Regions from separate parts of the Pseudoduganella dura genome, predicted to be linked through region 2. Evidence: predicted binding sites of a transcription regulator. Region 2 holds the regulator's gene; the other holds the start of a gene.

What was found. The regulator sigma-54, encoded in region 2, starts transcription at its own class of promoters, with help from an activator protein. The targets are predictions, from matches to a motif close to TGGCANGNAANCTGCTTT.
Region 1: the regulator sigma-54 is predicted to act here: its motif matches at 4,837-4,854, upstream of GJV26_RS27985 (circularly permuted type 2 ATP-grasp protein).

What each region holds. Positions count from the first base shown of each region.
Region 1 covers NZ_WNWM01000002.1:6,475,566-6,483,511, forward strand. Annotated here, with positions in the region: gene GJV26_RS27960 (alpha/beta hydrolase) at 1-36, opposite strand, end outside; gene GJV26_RS27965 (PepSY-associated TM helix domain-containing protein) at 262-1,431, shown strand; gene GJV26_RS27970 (hypothetical protein) at 1,428-1,604, shown strand; gene GJV26_RS27975 (transglutaminase family protein) at 1,639-2,442, opposite strand; gene GJV26_RS27980 (alpha-E domain-containing protein) at 2,452-3,387, opposite strand; gene GJV26_RS27985 (circularly permuted type 2 ATP-grasp protein) at 3,400-4,788, opposite strand; gene GJV26_RS27990 (chemotaxis protein CheD) at 4,968-5,483, shown strand; gene GJV26_RS27995 (YbhB/YbcL family Raf kinase inhibitor-like protein) at 5,556-7,328, shown strand; gene GJV26_RS28000 (SDR family oxidoreductase) at 7,389-7,946, shown strand, end outside.
Region 2 covers NZ_WNWM01000002.1:2,525,593-2,533,538, forward strand. Annotated here, with positions in the region: gene GJV26_RS11090 (diguanylate cyclase) at 1-1,491, opposite strand, end outside; gene GJV26_RS11095 (amidohydrolase family protein) at 1,847-2,833, opposite strand; gene GJV26_RS11100 (enoyl-CoA hydratase/isomerase family protein) at 2,841-3,923, opposite strand; gene hpf (ribosome hibernation-promoting factor, HPF/YfiA family) at 4,081-4,455, opposite strand; gene GJV26_RS11110 (RNA polymerase factor sigma-54) at 4,547-6,022, opposite strand; gene lptB (LPS export ABC transporter ATP-binding protein) at 6,029-6,793, opposite strand; gene lptA (lipopolysaccharide transport periplasmic protein LptA) at 6,790-7,437, opposite strand; gene lptC (LPS export ABC transporter periplasmic protein LptC) at 7,468-7,946, opposite strand, start outside.

The DNA.
Region 1 (7,946 bases), 3.9 Mb from region 2:
ATCCATGCGGTCGGGCTCCGGGGCTGCGGTTAGCACGTATCTCACCACAGCCCGCATTGCAAGTCCAGTCGGAAGTCAAGCGTGCCGGGCGCCGCCCGTCAGGCGCGGCGCCCGACTCGCGGCAAGGCGGCCGCCAGGCGCGGCGCCCGACTCGCGGCAAGGCGGCCGCCAGGGCAGCGGGTTTTCCCGGGAATGCATGGTAAATGAGAACGGTTTCCATTATCATTCCCATCTTCATCGTCTTGTCCCGTTCTTCTACCCATGACACCTGTCGCCATCCGCCGCTGGGCGTGGATTCACAAGTGGAGCAGCCTCGTCTGCACCGTTTTCATGCTGCTGCTCTGCATCACCGGGCTGCCGCTGATTTATCACCACGAGATCGGCCACCTGCTCGGCACGGAGGTGGAGGCGAAAGCCATGCCGGCCGACACGCCGAAGGCGGACATGGATGCCATCGTGGCGGCCGGCATGGCCGCCTTTCCCGGCAAGAAGATGCTGTATGCGTTCCAGGAGGCGGACGAGCCGAACCTGTGGCACCTGACGCTGGGCGACCATGGCACCGATGAGAACTACAAGGCCACCGCGGTCGATGCGCGCACCGCGCAGGTACTGCCAACGCCGCAGTTCGAGGGCAGCTTCATGTCGGTCATGTTCCACCTGCACGTGGACCTGTACGCGGGCCTGTGGGGCAAGCTGTTCCTGGGCCTGATGGGGCTGTTGCTGCTGGTGGCCATCGTCTCGGGTGTCGTGCTGTACGCGCCGTTCATGCGCAAGCTCGACTTCGGTACCGTGCGCCGCGCGCGCACCAGCCGCACCAAATGGCTCGACCTGCACAACCTGCTGGGCATCGTCACGCTGACGTGGCTGTTCGTCGTCGGCGCCACCGGCATGATCAATACGTGGGCCGACCCGATGTACAAGTACTGGCAATCGACGGAAATGGCGGACATGGTGGCGCCGTACCGGAACGCCGCGCCGATCAGCAAGTTCGGCTCGGTGGAAGCGTCGGTGAAACAGGCGCAGGCCTGGGAGCCCGGCATGAAGGTGGGTTTCATCGCATTTCCTGGCACGCCCTACACCAGCGAGCACCATTACGGCGTCTTCATGCACGGCGACGCGCCGCTGACGTCGCGGCTGTACAAACCCGTGCTGATCGATGCCCAGACCACGCAGGTGACGGACAGCCGCGACCTGCCGTGGTACCTGACGGCGCTGCTGGTGTCGCAGCCGCTCCACTTCGGCGACTACGGCGGCCCGGTCCTGCAGTTCCTGTGGGCGCTGCTGGACGTGCTGACGATCGTCGTGCTCGGCAGCGGCCTGTACCTGTGGCTCAAGCGCGGCGTGCCGGTGCCGGCGCGTGCCGCCGACGAGCATGGCGCGGTGGCGACAGCGGCCGGCGTGCCCGCGCTGGCACGGGGAGATGCCCGGTGAGCCCGGCATTCCTGCGCTTGTGGGGCGTGCCGGTGCTGCTTGGCATCCTGACGACGATCGGCCTGGTTGCCGCGCTGCTGGGCGACGGCATCTGGGATATGGTGTCCGGCGTGGCACTGGGAGTGCCCGTGCTGCTGGGCATCTGGCACAGCCTGCGCAAGCAGGATCGCTGACGGCGGCGGTGGCCGGCCGCGCCGCACTACCGCCTTACTGATGCACGATCCGGACATCGACGTCGAGCACCTCTTCGCCGCCGCCGTGGCGCATGCCGCGCACCGGGGCGGCGGCCTCGTAATCGCGTCCCACGGCGATGCGGCAATAGGCGTCCGACATCAGCCGCGCATGGGTCACGTCGATGCTGATCCAGCCTTCGTAGTCGGGATCGCTCACCCAGGCATCGACCCAGGCGTGGCTGGCGGCGTGCCCGGTATCTTCCGGATCGATGTAGCCGGAGACGTAGCGCGCCGGGATGCCGCGCGCGTGGCAGCAGGCGAGAAAGATGTGCGCATGGTCCTGGCACACCCCCTCGCCGAGCTGCAGCGCTTCGCTGGCCGGCGTCGCCACCCCGGTCGCACCGCTTTGATACCGTACCGCACCAACAATGTGCTCAGCCAGCTTCATCAGGTGACGGGTGCGGGCGCGGCCGTTCTGCAGTGACGCCGCGGCGAGCGCGACGATGCTCTGGGTGGATGCCGTCAGCCGCGTGGCCATCGTGTAGATCAGCGGCGACAGCGAATCGTTGGCCGCGATCCGGCCCTGCCACGGCACGCTGGTCTCGACCACGCCCTGGGCCACGATCGCCAGCGTGCCGTGGGCCTGGTCGAGCGTGAGCATGTGCGACAGGTTGCCGTAGGCGTCCATGTAGGCATTCAGGTGGCCGGGCGCCAGCAGCTTCCAGTGCACCGCGTGCTGCTGCGGTTCGATGCGCGGCGTCAGGTGCAGCTGCTGGATCGTGTACGCCAGCGGTTCGGAATACGTGTAACGGGTTTGATGGCGGATCGACAGTTGCATGATGTTTCCTCAGGCGGCCAGTGGGACGAGGAAGTCGCGGCTGACGCGATTCCCCAGTTCATAGATGCGTTGCAGGAAGCCGGTCAGCGTGTCGTGCAGGCCGGCTTCCAGGATATCTTCGATGCGGGCGAAGCGCAGTTCGGCATGCAGCTGGCCGGCCAGCCGCTCGGTCTCGCCGGACGTTGCATTGCGCACCTCGCGCAGGTTGCTGACCAGCGCTTCCATGCAGGCCAGCAGCGAGCGCGGCATGTCGGCGCGCAGCATCAGCATCTCGGCCACGCGCTCGGGCGTGATCACGTCGCGGTACATCTTCCGGTAGATCTCGAAGCCGGAGACGGAACGCAGCAGCGCCGCCCAGTAGTAGAAGTCGCGCCGGCCGCGGTCGTCGCCGCCGCCGTGGTACTTGACGTCCAGGATGCGCGCCGTATTGTCGGCCCGTTCCAGGAACGTGCCGAGGCGGATGAAATGCACGGCTTCATCCTGCAGCATGGTGCCGATCGTCACGCCGCGCGACAGGTGGGAGCGGTACTTGACCCATTCGAAGAACTGACCCGGGTCGCGCTCGTGCAGCCGGTCGCGCAGCTTGAACTGCAGGTCCAGCCAGGTCTGGTTCTGCACTTCCCACACTTCGGTGGTCAGCGTGCCGCGTACCGCGCGGGCGTTTTCGCGCGCGCCATTCAGGCAGGCGGCGATCGACGACGGGTTTTCCGGGTCGTGCACCATGAAATCGATCACGTCGCGCGGCACCAGCGCGGCATGGCGGCGGTCGTAGGTTTGCTGCAGCTCGGAAATGCCGAGCAGGGCGCGCCAGTCGTGCTGCACGTCGGCGTCCGACTTGGGCAGCAGCGCGGTCTGCAGGTTTACGTCCAGCATGCGGGCGGTGTTCTCGGCGCGCTCGGTGTAGCGCGCCATCCAGTACAAATGGTCGGCGGTGCGGCTCAGCATGGTGTTCTCCTTTTAGTTTTCCAGCACCCAGGTATCTTTCGTGCCGCCGCCCTGCGAGGAATTGACGACCAGCGAGCCTTCCTTCAGCGCGACGCGGGTCAGTCCGCCCGGCACGATCGAGGTCGTCTTGCCCGACAGGACGAACGGGCGCAGGTCGATGTGGCGCGGCGCCACGCCGGCGTCCACGAACGTGGGACAGTTCGACAGCGCCAGCGTCGGCTGGGCGATATAGCCTTCCGGCCTGGCCAGCAGCCGGGCGCGGAAATCTTCGATCTGCGCCTTCGTCGACGCCGGGCCGACCAGCATGCCGTAACCGCCGGCGCCGTGCACTTCCTTCACCACCAGTTCGGCCAGGTTCGCCAGCGTGTACGCAAGGTCTTCCTTCTTCCTGCACTGGTACGTGGGCACGTTGTTCAGCACCGGTTCCTCGGACAGGTAGAACCGGATCATGTCCGGCACGTAGGGATAGATCGACTTGTCATCGGCCACGCCGGTGCCGATCGCATTGGCCAGCGTCACGCGGCCGGCGCGGTATACCGACAGCAATCCCGGCACGCCCAGTGCCGAATCGGCGCGGAACGCCAGCGGATCGAGGAAATCGTCGTCGATGCGGCGGTAGATCACGTCCACCTTGCGCGGGCCGCGCGTGGTGCGCATGTACACGGCGTTGTCGCTGACGAACAGGTCCTTTCCTTCGACCAGTTCCACGCCCATCTGCTGCGCCAGGAAAGCGTGCTCGAAATAGGCCGAGTTGTGCATCCCCGGCGTCATCACCACCACCGTCGGGTCGGTCGCGCCGACCGGTGCGACCGAGCGCAGGTTGTCCAGCAGCAGGTCGGGGTAGTGCTCGACCGGCGCCACGCGGTGGCGCGCGAACAGCTCGGGGAACAGCCGCATCATCATCTTGCGGTCTTCCAGCATGTACGACACGCCCGAGGGCACCCGCAGATTGTCCTCGAGTACATAAAACTCGCCTTCGCCGGCGCGCACGATGTCCACGCCGGCGATGTGGGCATAAATATCGGAAGCCACGCTGATGCCTTGCATTTCGGGCCGGTATTGCGCGTTCCGGTAAATCTGTTCGGCCGGCACCACGCCGGCGCGGATGATGGCCTGGTCGTGATAGATATCGTGGATGAACATGTTCAGCGCCTTCACGCGCTGGATCAGGCCGCGCTGCAGTTGCGCCCATTCCGCGGCGGGAATGATGCGCGGGATCGCATCGAACGGAATCAGCCGCTCGGTGCCGGCATCGTCGCCGTATACGGCGAAAGTGATGCCGACCCGGCGGAACGTCAGGTCCGCCTCGATGCGCTTGCGCTGCAGCGCTTCCGGGCTCTGCTGGCGTAGCCAGGCATCGAATTCCCGGTAATGTGGCCGGACGCCGTCCGACCCTGTCATTTCGTTATAAAAGTACACTATGCTTTTCCTCCCGCGAATATGGGAGTTTATGCAATCGGCATGCCAACCTACTGCACGATTGAAATATCTTTACAGATGAGTTTCTCCGGTGCATCATTGCGTGCCGACCCAATCAATGTCCGGCTGCCTTGTTCTTTCCTTTTTCAGATTGGGTCCGCATGTCCAACACCTCCCCGCAACTGGCGCTGCCGCGCGCCGCGCCGCATATACCACAGGCCGAAGTCCGGCACGTGTGGGCCGGCGCGTTCGCGGTCGGCACAGGCGACACGGTGCTGACGGCGCTACTGGGGTCCTGCGTGGGGATCGGCATCATCTGGCGCCGCAAGAAGCGCTGTGCGCTGGCGCATTGCCTGCTTGCCGAAGCTCCCGCGGGTGACGCCGGCAGCGACGTGCGCTATGTGAGCAACGCCGTGCCGGCCATGCTGCGGGGTCTGGGTGCGCGGCCGGAAGACTATCCCGAACTGGAGGTGGTGGCCGCCGGCGGCGCCAGCCTGTTCGAGCGCATGCGTTCGCCCTTGCGGGTCGGCGAGCGCAATATCGCGGCCTTCGAGCATGCCATGCAGACGCTGGGTCTGCGTGTCGTCCACCAGTTCCTCGGCGGCAGCCACGGTTCGCGCATCACGCTGCACTGCGCGTCGTTCGCGTACGACACGAAACGGCTCGGCTCCGGCTGAGTGTGCGTGCGCACGGAGCGGCCCCTGCGCCCGTGGCACCCTGCAGGTCCACGAACCTCTTTTGGACCTGCCATGAACAACAAGGTATTGCTTGCGTTGCTGGCGCTCGCCACCGGTGCCGCCGCACAACAGGGCGACGGCACCCGCGTGGCCATTGCCACCGCAGTCTGGAAACCCGCGAAAGTCGACGCCACGCCGGAACGCATCGCCGCGGTGAAGGCGCCGTCCGGCTTTGCCGTCACGGCATTCGCCACCGGGCTGAAAAACAGCCGCATCCTCGCGGTGGCGCCGAATGGCGACATCTATGTCAGCCGGCGCGACCAGGGCGATGTGCTGCTGTTGCGGGACAAGGATGGCGACGGGCGCGCCGACGGTGCGCCGGTGACGGTTGCCAGCCGCGCGGGCGCGCACGGCCTGGCGATCCGCGGCAACCAGCTCTACCTGGCCACGGTGAAGGAAGTCTTCGTGGCCGATATCCAGGCCGACGGCCGCCTCGGCGCCTTGAAACTGATCATCGGCGACCTGCCGGATTCGGGGCAGCATCCGAACCGCACGCTGGCATTCGGTCCGGACGGCATGCTGTACATCACGGTCGGCTCCACATGCAATGCCTGCAATGAAAGCAATCCGGAGAACGCCACGGTGCTGCGTGCCTCGCCCGATGGCAAGCAGCGCACCATCTTCGCCAGCGGCCTGCGCAACACGATCGGCATCGACTGGCATCCCGTGACGGGCGAACTGTGGGGTCTCGATCACGGTATCGACTTCCTTGGCGACGATGACCAGAAGGAAGAACTGAACAAGCTGGAACTGGGCAAGCAGTACGGCTGGCCGCACGTGTACGGCAGCGGCAGCATCTACCCGCAAAGCACGCCGCAGGGCGAGATCACGAAGGAGCAGTGGAAGGAGCGCAGCGTGCCGATGACGCTGGGCTACACGGCGCACGCGGCACCGATGCAGATGGTGTTCTACCGCCACGGCGCATTCCCGGCCGAATACAACGGCGACGCCTTCGCGACGATGCGCGGCTCGTGGAACCGCAGCACCGCGTCCGGCTATGAAATCGTGCGCGTGCGCTTTGCCGACGGGCAGCCGAAGTCGATCGAGCCGTTCGTCACCGGCTTCCTGACCGACAACGGCCGCACGCACATCGCGCGCCCGGTGGGCCTGGCGGTGGCGAAGGATGGCGCATTGCTGATGGCCGACGATGCCAACGGCGTCATCTACCGCATCGCGTACCAGGGCGATGCGAAGGCCACACCAGCGGCCGGCGCACCGGCTTCCGTGATGCAGCAGCAGGCGGACAAGGGCAATGGCGTGCCGCTGGCGAAGGACCGCCCGGAAACGCAGGCGGCCGGCAAGCTTGCCGTCGCCTCCGATGCCTTCCGCGACGGCGGCATGCTGGACATGCGATTTTCCGAATACGCGGACGGCGTGTCGCCGCCGCTGTCGTGGGGCGGCGTGCCGGGTGCGAAATCGTATGCGGTCATCGCCGAGGATCCCGATGCCAGCCCCGTGAAACCGTTCGTGCACTGGCTTGCCTGGAATATTCCGGCCGATGTCACGAAACTGCCGGAAGGCTTGCAGGAGCAGCCGCGGCTGACGGAGCCCGAAGGCGTGCTGCAGGGGCGCAATACGCGCGGTTCGACCGGCTATTACGGACCCCGGCCGCCGGCCGGCGAGCCGGCACACCGCTACCACTTCCAGGTATTCGCCCTCGATGCGATGCTGGCGGTGCCATTCGGCGCCGACCGCGACCAATTGCTGGCGGCGATGCGGGGGCATGTGCTGGCGAAGGGCGTCGTGACCGGCCGCTATGCGCAGAAAGTGAAGCCACCGAAGTAAGGCGGGTGCCGACGTCGCCGCGCCGACGTGGCTACAATGGCATTTTTACAGGGAGGCACCATGAAGGCCATCGTCACGGGACACAGCCGAGGACTCGGCGAAGGGATTGCCCGCGCCCTGGCGGCGCGGGGCGTGGAAGTGCTCGGTATCGCGCGCCATGGCAATCCGGGGTTGCCCGGCGTGCGCGAGGTGGCGCTGGACCTGGCCGATCCGGCCGCGCTGCAGGCCTGGCTGGCAAGCGGCGAGATGACGGCGTTCCTGGCGGGCGCGCAACGCGCGCTGCTGGTCAATAACGCCGGCGTGGTGCAGCCGGTCGGCGCGCCTGGCGGGCAGGGTGCCGACCGGCTGGCAACGGCGGTGGCGGTGAATGTCACGGCCGCACTGGTACTGACGGACGCCTTCGTGGCGGCCACCGCCGGCTGCAGCGACCGGCGCGTGGTGCACGTGTCGAGCGGCGCGGGCAGGGCGCCCTACGGTGGCTGGAGCATCTATTGTGCGACGAAGGCCGCGCTGGACATGCATGCGCGCGCCGTCGCGCTCGACGGGTTGCCGGGGCTGGCGATCGCCAGCATCGCGCCGGGCGTCATCGACACGGCGATGCAGGCGGAAATCCGTACG
Region 2 (7,946 bases):
CTCTATCCGCACGGCTTCGATAGCCTGGCGGATCATCTCCGCCCGTTCCATCGCCATGCCTTCCGAACAATCAGGCATGACCACGATCATTTCCTCGCCGCCGTATCGGCAAACGATGTCCGCCTTTCGCACCGCGGCTTTCGTGGCCGTGGCGACAGCCTTCAAGACCACGTCGCCAGCATCATGCCCAAAGGTATCGTTCAGGCGTTTGAAGTGGTCGACATCGAACATGATCACGGAGAGCGACGCCTGATTTCGCACGCTACGAGCGAGCTCGCGTTTCAGTGACTCTTCAAGGAACCTGCGGTTGTACAGGTCGGTCAGCGGATCGATAATCGACTGTTCACGCAAGGCTTCCCGCAGCCGGACATTGGACAATGCAAGCGAGACCTGTTCCGCCAGTACGTTCACCAGCTCACGATGCAGCTCGAAATTCTTGTCTTCCAGCTGGTCTACCTTAACCGACATTAACCCCAGTACCGCGCCCTGGGTCACCATCGGGATACAGAGATGGTGTTTTCGCGGCTCGCTGAGCAGGTGGTGGCAGCATAGATCGGTATCGATGTGGTGATCATGAGCTCGACCGAAGCGAAGTGCCCAACAGTCTTCTGATGAAATGACGGAATCCGCCTCATCGTGGCCAAAATTCGCCAGCGGCTCCAGAACTTCCTGGGAATCACGGTACAGGTAAACCGTCCCGGACACGTTTGGCAACAAAGCCGTAAGGCATGGCGTCAGTACCGCCGAGGTGTCATTGAGCGTCTGCACCGAGTCAAGAGCCTGTAGCAGGCGGGCACTGCCCGACATCATCGAGTTGCGCGTTTCAGCCAGCACAACAGCTTCTTTCAGCTTATCAGCAGCAAGCGCACGATCTTTGAGAAGCCGGCGAACGCTCAATACCGCCGTCCCAAGCAGTAAAGCATTGAACAAGCCCGCAAAGGCACTGTAATACGCAACCTGGGCCGATCCATCCACCAGGGTCTTCCGGGCGAGATTTCGTCGCTCTGCCATCAACGTAATCTGCTTGCCGATGAGGGCCCTCAGCTTGTCCATTTGCGCTTTGCCAAGCGCGGTCGATGCATACAGGCTCTCCGGTGTCGCGCCATGGTTTCTGCGTGCAAAAATGCTATCGGCTGCGTTCGACAGCTTGGCGTCGGTGAGCTCGTTTATTTGCCTGATCGCCTCTCGCTCATTGTCATCCAGTGCCCCCTTCAGGAGCTCGCGCTTCAATGACGGAATCTCGAGAACTGCTGCTGTGTATGGATCGAGAAAAGCGTCCATCCCGCTGAGCGCGAAGCCTCTCTGACCAGACTCCACATCCCGCAACATACCCAGGAGATCTGTGTAGGCTGTCTGGCGATCTGCCGCAATTTTGAGCTGTGGTACACCTTCGCTGACGCGATTGTTGATAAAAAACGGGATAGCTGCCACGACGGCAGAGACAACGACTGCAACTATGGCGATATGTCGAACACGAGCTTCGGCAGGCATAACAAAAATCGTATAACCAGGGAGGTTTGGCCTGGTATTGAAGAAGCTGCGGGGATGGAGCAGGGACTGCACTTTACCATGATACAAAGCAACTATCAGGTCAATAGCCCTTTACAATGAGAATTAGTTGCCAGGGAACAACTAAACTAGTGGTGTATCGGACAACCGGACAGGAAAAAGCCGCGTGGCGGCCCGACCATCGCCCGTCCTGTCGTACCGATGCAGGACGAACACCCGGCATTCACTGGAACTGGGCATCGTGGCGCCGCCCCCCGTCTGGCAACGGAAAGCACTGTTCCGCAGTGCGCGAAGCATGCGCCGCGAAATCCCTGCCTTGAACCTCCAGCGACGGCCGCTACCGCATATACGGCGCCAGGTTCCCCGCGATCTTCGCGAATTCCGCGTCCGTCAGCGGCAGTTGCCGGAACGCGGCCCAGCTTTCGCGGGGCCGCAGGTTCTTGCCGGCGGCGGCGTCCGAGCCGAACAGGATGCGGTCCGTGCCGATCTGCCGGATGCGCTGCGCCAGCTTCGCCTGTTGCGCCGGCGTGATCTCCGGGTTGGCCATCGTGGCCACGTCGAACCACAACCGTTTCGTGCGCCGGTCGTGCGCATCCACCGCGGCGGCCAGCACGCCCAGCGCCTCGTCCGACGGCGCGTCGTCGTAGCCTGGGCCGGTGCCGGCCAGGTGCGCCACCTGCACCGTCACGTCCGGCGCGGCGGGCAGCAGCTGTTCGAGGAAGACGCGGGCCTGGGCGGCGCCGTACGGCCGGTGCTTCGATACCGATGCCCGCATGTGCACGGCGATCGCCATTTTCTTCGCGTTGGCGGCCGCGAACACGTCGCGCAGCCGCGCCGCATGCTCGGGCAGCTCCAGCTGCACATCCGAGTTACCGAAGTGCAGCTTCAGGCCGTGCTTCAGCCCGGGCAGCGCCGCGCAGCGCTCCAGCTCTTCGAGCGCATAGTCCTTCAGCGGGTTGACGCTGCAGAAGGCCAGCAGCCGGTCCGGGTACATGGCCGCCTGCGCCCCGTTGAAGTCGTTCTCGGCGCGCACCTTGGCCTGCTCGTCGTCGATCCTGCGCGACGGGCTGCCCCACACGTAGGCGACCGACAGCAGCACGGCGCGCCGGATGCCGGCCGCATCGAGCAGCGCGATCACATCCTTCGCGGCGATCGCTGGCGGCCCGCCGGCCCCGGTATCGAGCAGCCGCGCCATCGCCGGACTGAACAGGTGCTGGTGGTGATCCGCAACGGGCACCGGGCCGGCGGCCGGCGACGGGTCCGCGCCGAAGGCCGGCGCGGCCAGCGCGGCGGCGGAGAATGTCAGGAAAGCGCGGCGGTGCATGGCGGCCTCACAGGTGGCGCAACGGGTGGGCCCACGTGGGCCAGGCAGGTTCGAAGAAGCGCGCCACCATGTCGTCGGTCACACCGTCCAGCGACGGCGGATTCCAGCGCGGCGCATTGTCCTTGTCGATCGCCAGCGCGCGCACGCCTTCGATCACTTCGCCGTGCTCGAACGTGCGGCGCACCAGGTTGCGCTCCATGCGCAGGCAATCGGCAATGCCCATCGTGGCACCGCGCCGCATCATCTCGAAGGTCACGCGCATCATCAGCGGCGAGCGGCGCTCCATCGCGGCCAGCGCGGTGCGCGCCACCGGATGATCGTCACTGCGCAGCGAAGCGACGATCTCGTCCACCGAGCGGTGCGCGAAATGGTCGTCGATCAGCGCGCGGTGCGCCTGCAGCGCGGACGGGCCCGCTTCATGGCGCAGCGAGCGGCCGAACAGCGCCACCGCTTCGCGCAGGCCCGCACCCGCCGTGGAGCCGACCAGGTCGGCCAGCTGCGGCAATTCGGAGGCCGGCACGTAGTGGTCGGCCAGGCCGCAATACAGGGCATCGGGCGCGTCGATCGCCAGCGCCGTCAGTGCCAGGTACACGCCCAGCTTGCCGGGCGCGCGGGACAGGAAGTAGCTGCCGCCCACATCGGGAAACAGGCCGATATTCACCTCCGGCATGGCCAGCCGCGTGCGGTCCGTCACCACCCGCACGCCGCATTGCGGGCCGCCCTGGGCGATGCCCATGCCGCCGCCCATCACCACGCCGTCCATCACGGCCACGTAGGGTTTCGGAAAGCAGTGCACGAGGTAGTTCAGCGCATATTCCTCGGTGAAGAAATCCTCGATCTGCGCGCTGCCGCCCTGCGGCGTGGCGCGACCGGCCGCGTGGAAGAAGCGGATGTCGCCGCCCGCGCACAGCGCCTTCTCGGTGGTGCTGCGGATGACCACGGCGGAAATGTCGTCATTGTCGCGCCAGTCCAGCAGGGTGCCGGTAATCGCCCGAATCATGTCGAGCGACAGCGCGTTCATGGCCTTGGGCCGGTCGAGGGTAATGAAGCCGGTGTCGTTACCCACCTTGGCATGGACGTGGTCGGTCATGGTGTCTCGTATCGTTGTCGTTATGGCCCCATTCTAGCCATGGATGCGAACCATGTGGCGGAAAGCTTTGCCCCGAATGTAAATGGGACACATGATGCGGATATAACAAAGGGCGCATTGCAAGCGCCCTTCTGTTGCACGGTACCTGCGGCGGTCGTTATGCAGCCGGCGCGGGAATCTCGCTCTCGCCTGCGCTCTCGTTCTCGCTCAGGTGCTTGATCGTTTCATGATTGTGGTTCTGCACTTTATCCTTGTGCTTCATGACCTGGCGGTCCAGCTTGTCGATCAGCGTGTCGATCGCCGCATACAGGTCGTGCGCGACACTTTCCACGAACACGGTCTTGCCCGACATGCGCAGGTTGATTTCCGCCTTCTGCCTTTTTTCCTTCTCGGTGAGATTATCTACACTCAGGATCACACTTACATCGATCAATTGATCGAAATGACGTCTAACGCGTTCCAGCTTGCTCTGCACATACTCGCGAATGGCAGGGGTTACGTCGATATGGTGTCCACTGATGGTCAGATTCATACACACACTCCTAAAGAAAATATTGCAGGTTCATGCGGTCTCCATTGACAAGACATGGAGGCGTAGAGGAACCCGAGCACAACCAGGATTTCTACAAGGACTTGCGGAGGCTGACTGGGGGAATTTTCAATGCTTCGCGATATTTGGCAACAGTGCGTCGCGCAATCACCATGCCTTGTTCACCCAGCATGTCCGCAATCTTACTGTCGGATAAAGGGTTCTTCGGGTCTTCGGCTCCTGTGAATTGCACGATCAGCGCCCGTATCGCAGTCGAGGAAGCTTCCCCACCAGCTTCGGTTGCGACATGGCTGCCAAAAAAATACTTCAACTCAAACATGCCGTGCGGGGTCAGCATATATTTTTGAGTTGTTACCCGAGAGATAGTGCTCTCGTGCAGGCCCAGTGTATCAGCAATTTCACGCAACACAAGGGGCCTCATTGCCACCGCGCCATGCGAGAAAAAGTTCTTCTGCCGCTCGACAATGGCCTGGGCCACCCGGAGGATCGTGTCGAAGCGCTGGCGCATGTTCTTGATCAGCCACTTGGCTTCCTGCAGCTGGGCATTCATCTGCGTTTCGCCCTTGCCCTGCTTGAGCAGGCTGGCATACAGCGCGTTGACGCGCAGGCGGGGCATCACGTCGTTGTTCAGCGTGACGATCCAGCCGTTGCGTCCCCGTTTCACGACGACATCCGGTACCACGTAGTCTGACACGTCGGCCGCGAACGCGGCGCCCGGATGCGGGTTGCACTGGCGGATCACGGCCTGCGCTTCGCGCAGGTCTTCGTCGTCGCAGTCGAGCGCCTTCTTCAGCTTGTTGAAATCGCGCTGCGCGAACCACTGCAGGTGTTTCTCGACGATGCACAGCGCCATCCGCCGCGTGACCAGCGGCACGCCCGACATGCGCCGGATCTGCAGCGCCAGGCATTCGGAGGCGTTGCGCGCGCCGATCCCGGCCGGGTCGAAGCTCTGCAGCAGCTTCAGCGCGGTGCGCAGCTCGTCGGCCTCGATTTCCAGTTCCTCGGGCAGGCGGGCATGGATCTCTTCCAGCCCTTCCTCGAGGTAGCCGTTGTCGTCGAGCGCATCGATGATCAGCTCGACCAGCCCACGGTCGCGCGGCTCCAGCACGGTCACGCGCATCTGTTCCATCAGGTGCTCGCGCAGGCTGCGGTGGCTCGCTTCGAGCTGGGGGCGGGAATCGTCGTCGTCCGGGCCCTTGCCGCTGCCGGCATTGCTCCAGTCGGTATCGCCGGCGCCGGCATCGAGGCCTTCGCCGTCGCCGCCTTCGAACGGCTCGGGTTCGGCCGCCGCCGGCGCATCCTGTGCCGGCGGCCCTTCCGGCGGCGCTTCGCCGTTGGGCTGCGCATTGTTGATGGCGCCATCGCCGAGCAGGCGCACCGAGCGGTCGAGCGGATCGTCGAGCCTCTCGAGCAGCGGGTTATCGGTCAGCAGCTGCTCCAGTTCCTGGTGCAGCTCCAGCGTGGACAGTTGCAGCAGGCGGATCGACTGCTGCAGCTGCGGTGTCAGCGCGAGGTGCTGGGAGGTGCGGAGTTGCAGAGACTGTTTCATGGCTGATCACATACGGAAATGTTCACCCAGATACACGCGGCGTACCGACTCGTCCGCAATGATGTCGTCGGGTCGGCCGGAGGCCAGTACGCTGCCCTGATTGATGATATACGCCCGGTCGCAGATGCCCAGCGTTTCGCGCACGTTATGATCCGTGATCAACACACCGATGCCGCGCCCTTTCAGGAAACGCACGATGCGCTGGATTTCGATCACGGCGATCGGATCGACGCCGGCGAACGGCTCGTCGAGCAGCACGAAGCGGGGGTTGGTGGCCAGCGCGCGCGCGATTTCCACGCGGCGGCGTTCGCCGCCGGACAGCGACAGCGCCGTGTTCTCGCGCAGCTTCTCGATCTGCAGGTCGGCCAGCAGCGCGTTCAGGCGCTCGTCGATCTCCGCCTTGCCGAGCCCCTTGCCGTCGACCTTCTGGATCTCCAGCACGGCGCGGATGTTTTCCTCCACCGTCAGCTTGCGGAACACCGACGCCTCCTGCGGCAGGTACGACAGGCCGAGGGTGGCGCGCTTGTGGATCGGCAGGCTGGAAATATCGGTACCGTCGAGGTCGATCGTGCCGGCATCCGACGCGACCAGCCCCACGATCATATAGAACGACGTGGTCTTGCCGGCGCCGTTCGGGCCCAGCAGCCCCACCACCTCGCCGCATGCCACCTGCAGCGACACGTCATGCACCACCTGGCGCTTGCCGTAGCTCTTTTGCAGCCCGCGCACGAGCAGCGTGCTTTCGCAGCCTTCCACCGCCTGCGCCATCATTGCCCCGCTGCCGGCGCGGCCGGCGGTTGGGTGGAGGATGGGGCAACTGCGGGTGCACCAGCGGGCGCACCGGCGGGCGCGTTGGCGGGCGTGCCCGCGGGTGGTTCCGTGCGTTTCGGCTGGATCACCATCGTGCCGCGGCCGGCGCCCGGCTTGTCGGCCCCGGTGCTCGTGTTGCGCACGCTGAAGAACTCGCGGCGGCTGTCGTACGAGATGAACTCGCCTTCGACCTCGTCGCTCGGCTTCTTGCCTTCGAGCCGGCGGATCTTCGCCTTCGAATACATCTTCACCAGTTCGGCCTTTTCATCGTACTCGATGCGGTCGGCCTCGCCTTCCATCCACTGGTCGCCTTCGCCGTCGCGCTTCTGGCGGAATGCCACCTTCTTGCCACCGCCGGTCAGCGTGGCCAGCTGGTAGCCGTCCGGCGTGTAGGTGACCACCGCCTTGTCGGCCTTCATCCGCAGCGTGCCGCGGGTCAGCGTCACGTCGCCGGTGAAGGTGTACACCTGTTTCACATCGTCCGCATCGAGGCGGCCGTAGTTGATTTCGGTGGGCTTGTACGAATCGGCCTTCTCGGCGGATGCAATGCCCGCCGCTCCCAGGAGCAGCACCGGCAATAGCGCCGACAGCATGAGTTTCTTCATTTCGATTCCTATCTGCGAATTCTGTTTGACCTATTGCCTCGGACGGGGCGGATACACGATGGTGCCCTGCCCCAGCGTCAGCTGGCGCGTCGCATTGTTGGCTTTCATGCCGATGCCGGTGGCGGTGGCACCGCCGCTTTCCATCCGCACCGGCAAGTCGGTTTCCATGCGGTCTTCGTCCGGGTAAATCGTCAGCTTCTCGGTGGCCAGGTGCATGTCGCGCGCGGCGGGCGATGCGGCCCGGTCGATCTTCACGTTCTTCGTCAACGTCACCCGCGTGTTGTCCTGGTCAACGCGGGCCTGCTCGGCGTGGATATCCATCGGCGGCTTGTCGCCGGCAATGCTGCGCACCACGGGCTTGACGATGTCCGACGAATCGTCGGACGGGCGGTGGGTCAGTTTATCACCCGAAATGATGTAGCTGGGTTGCCCGGTCTTCGTCATGCGCACGAACGAGAAGTGTTCCACGATGTAATCCGGTTCGTCGACCTTGATGCCGGCCTCCATGG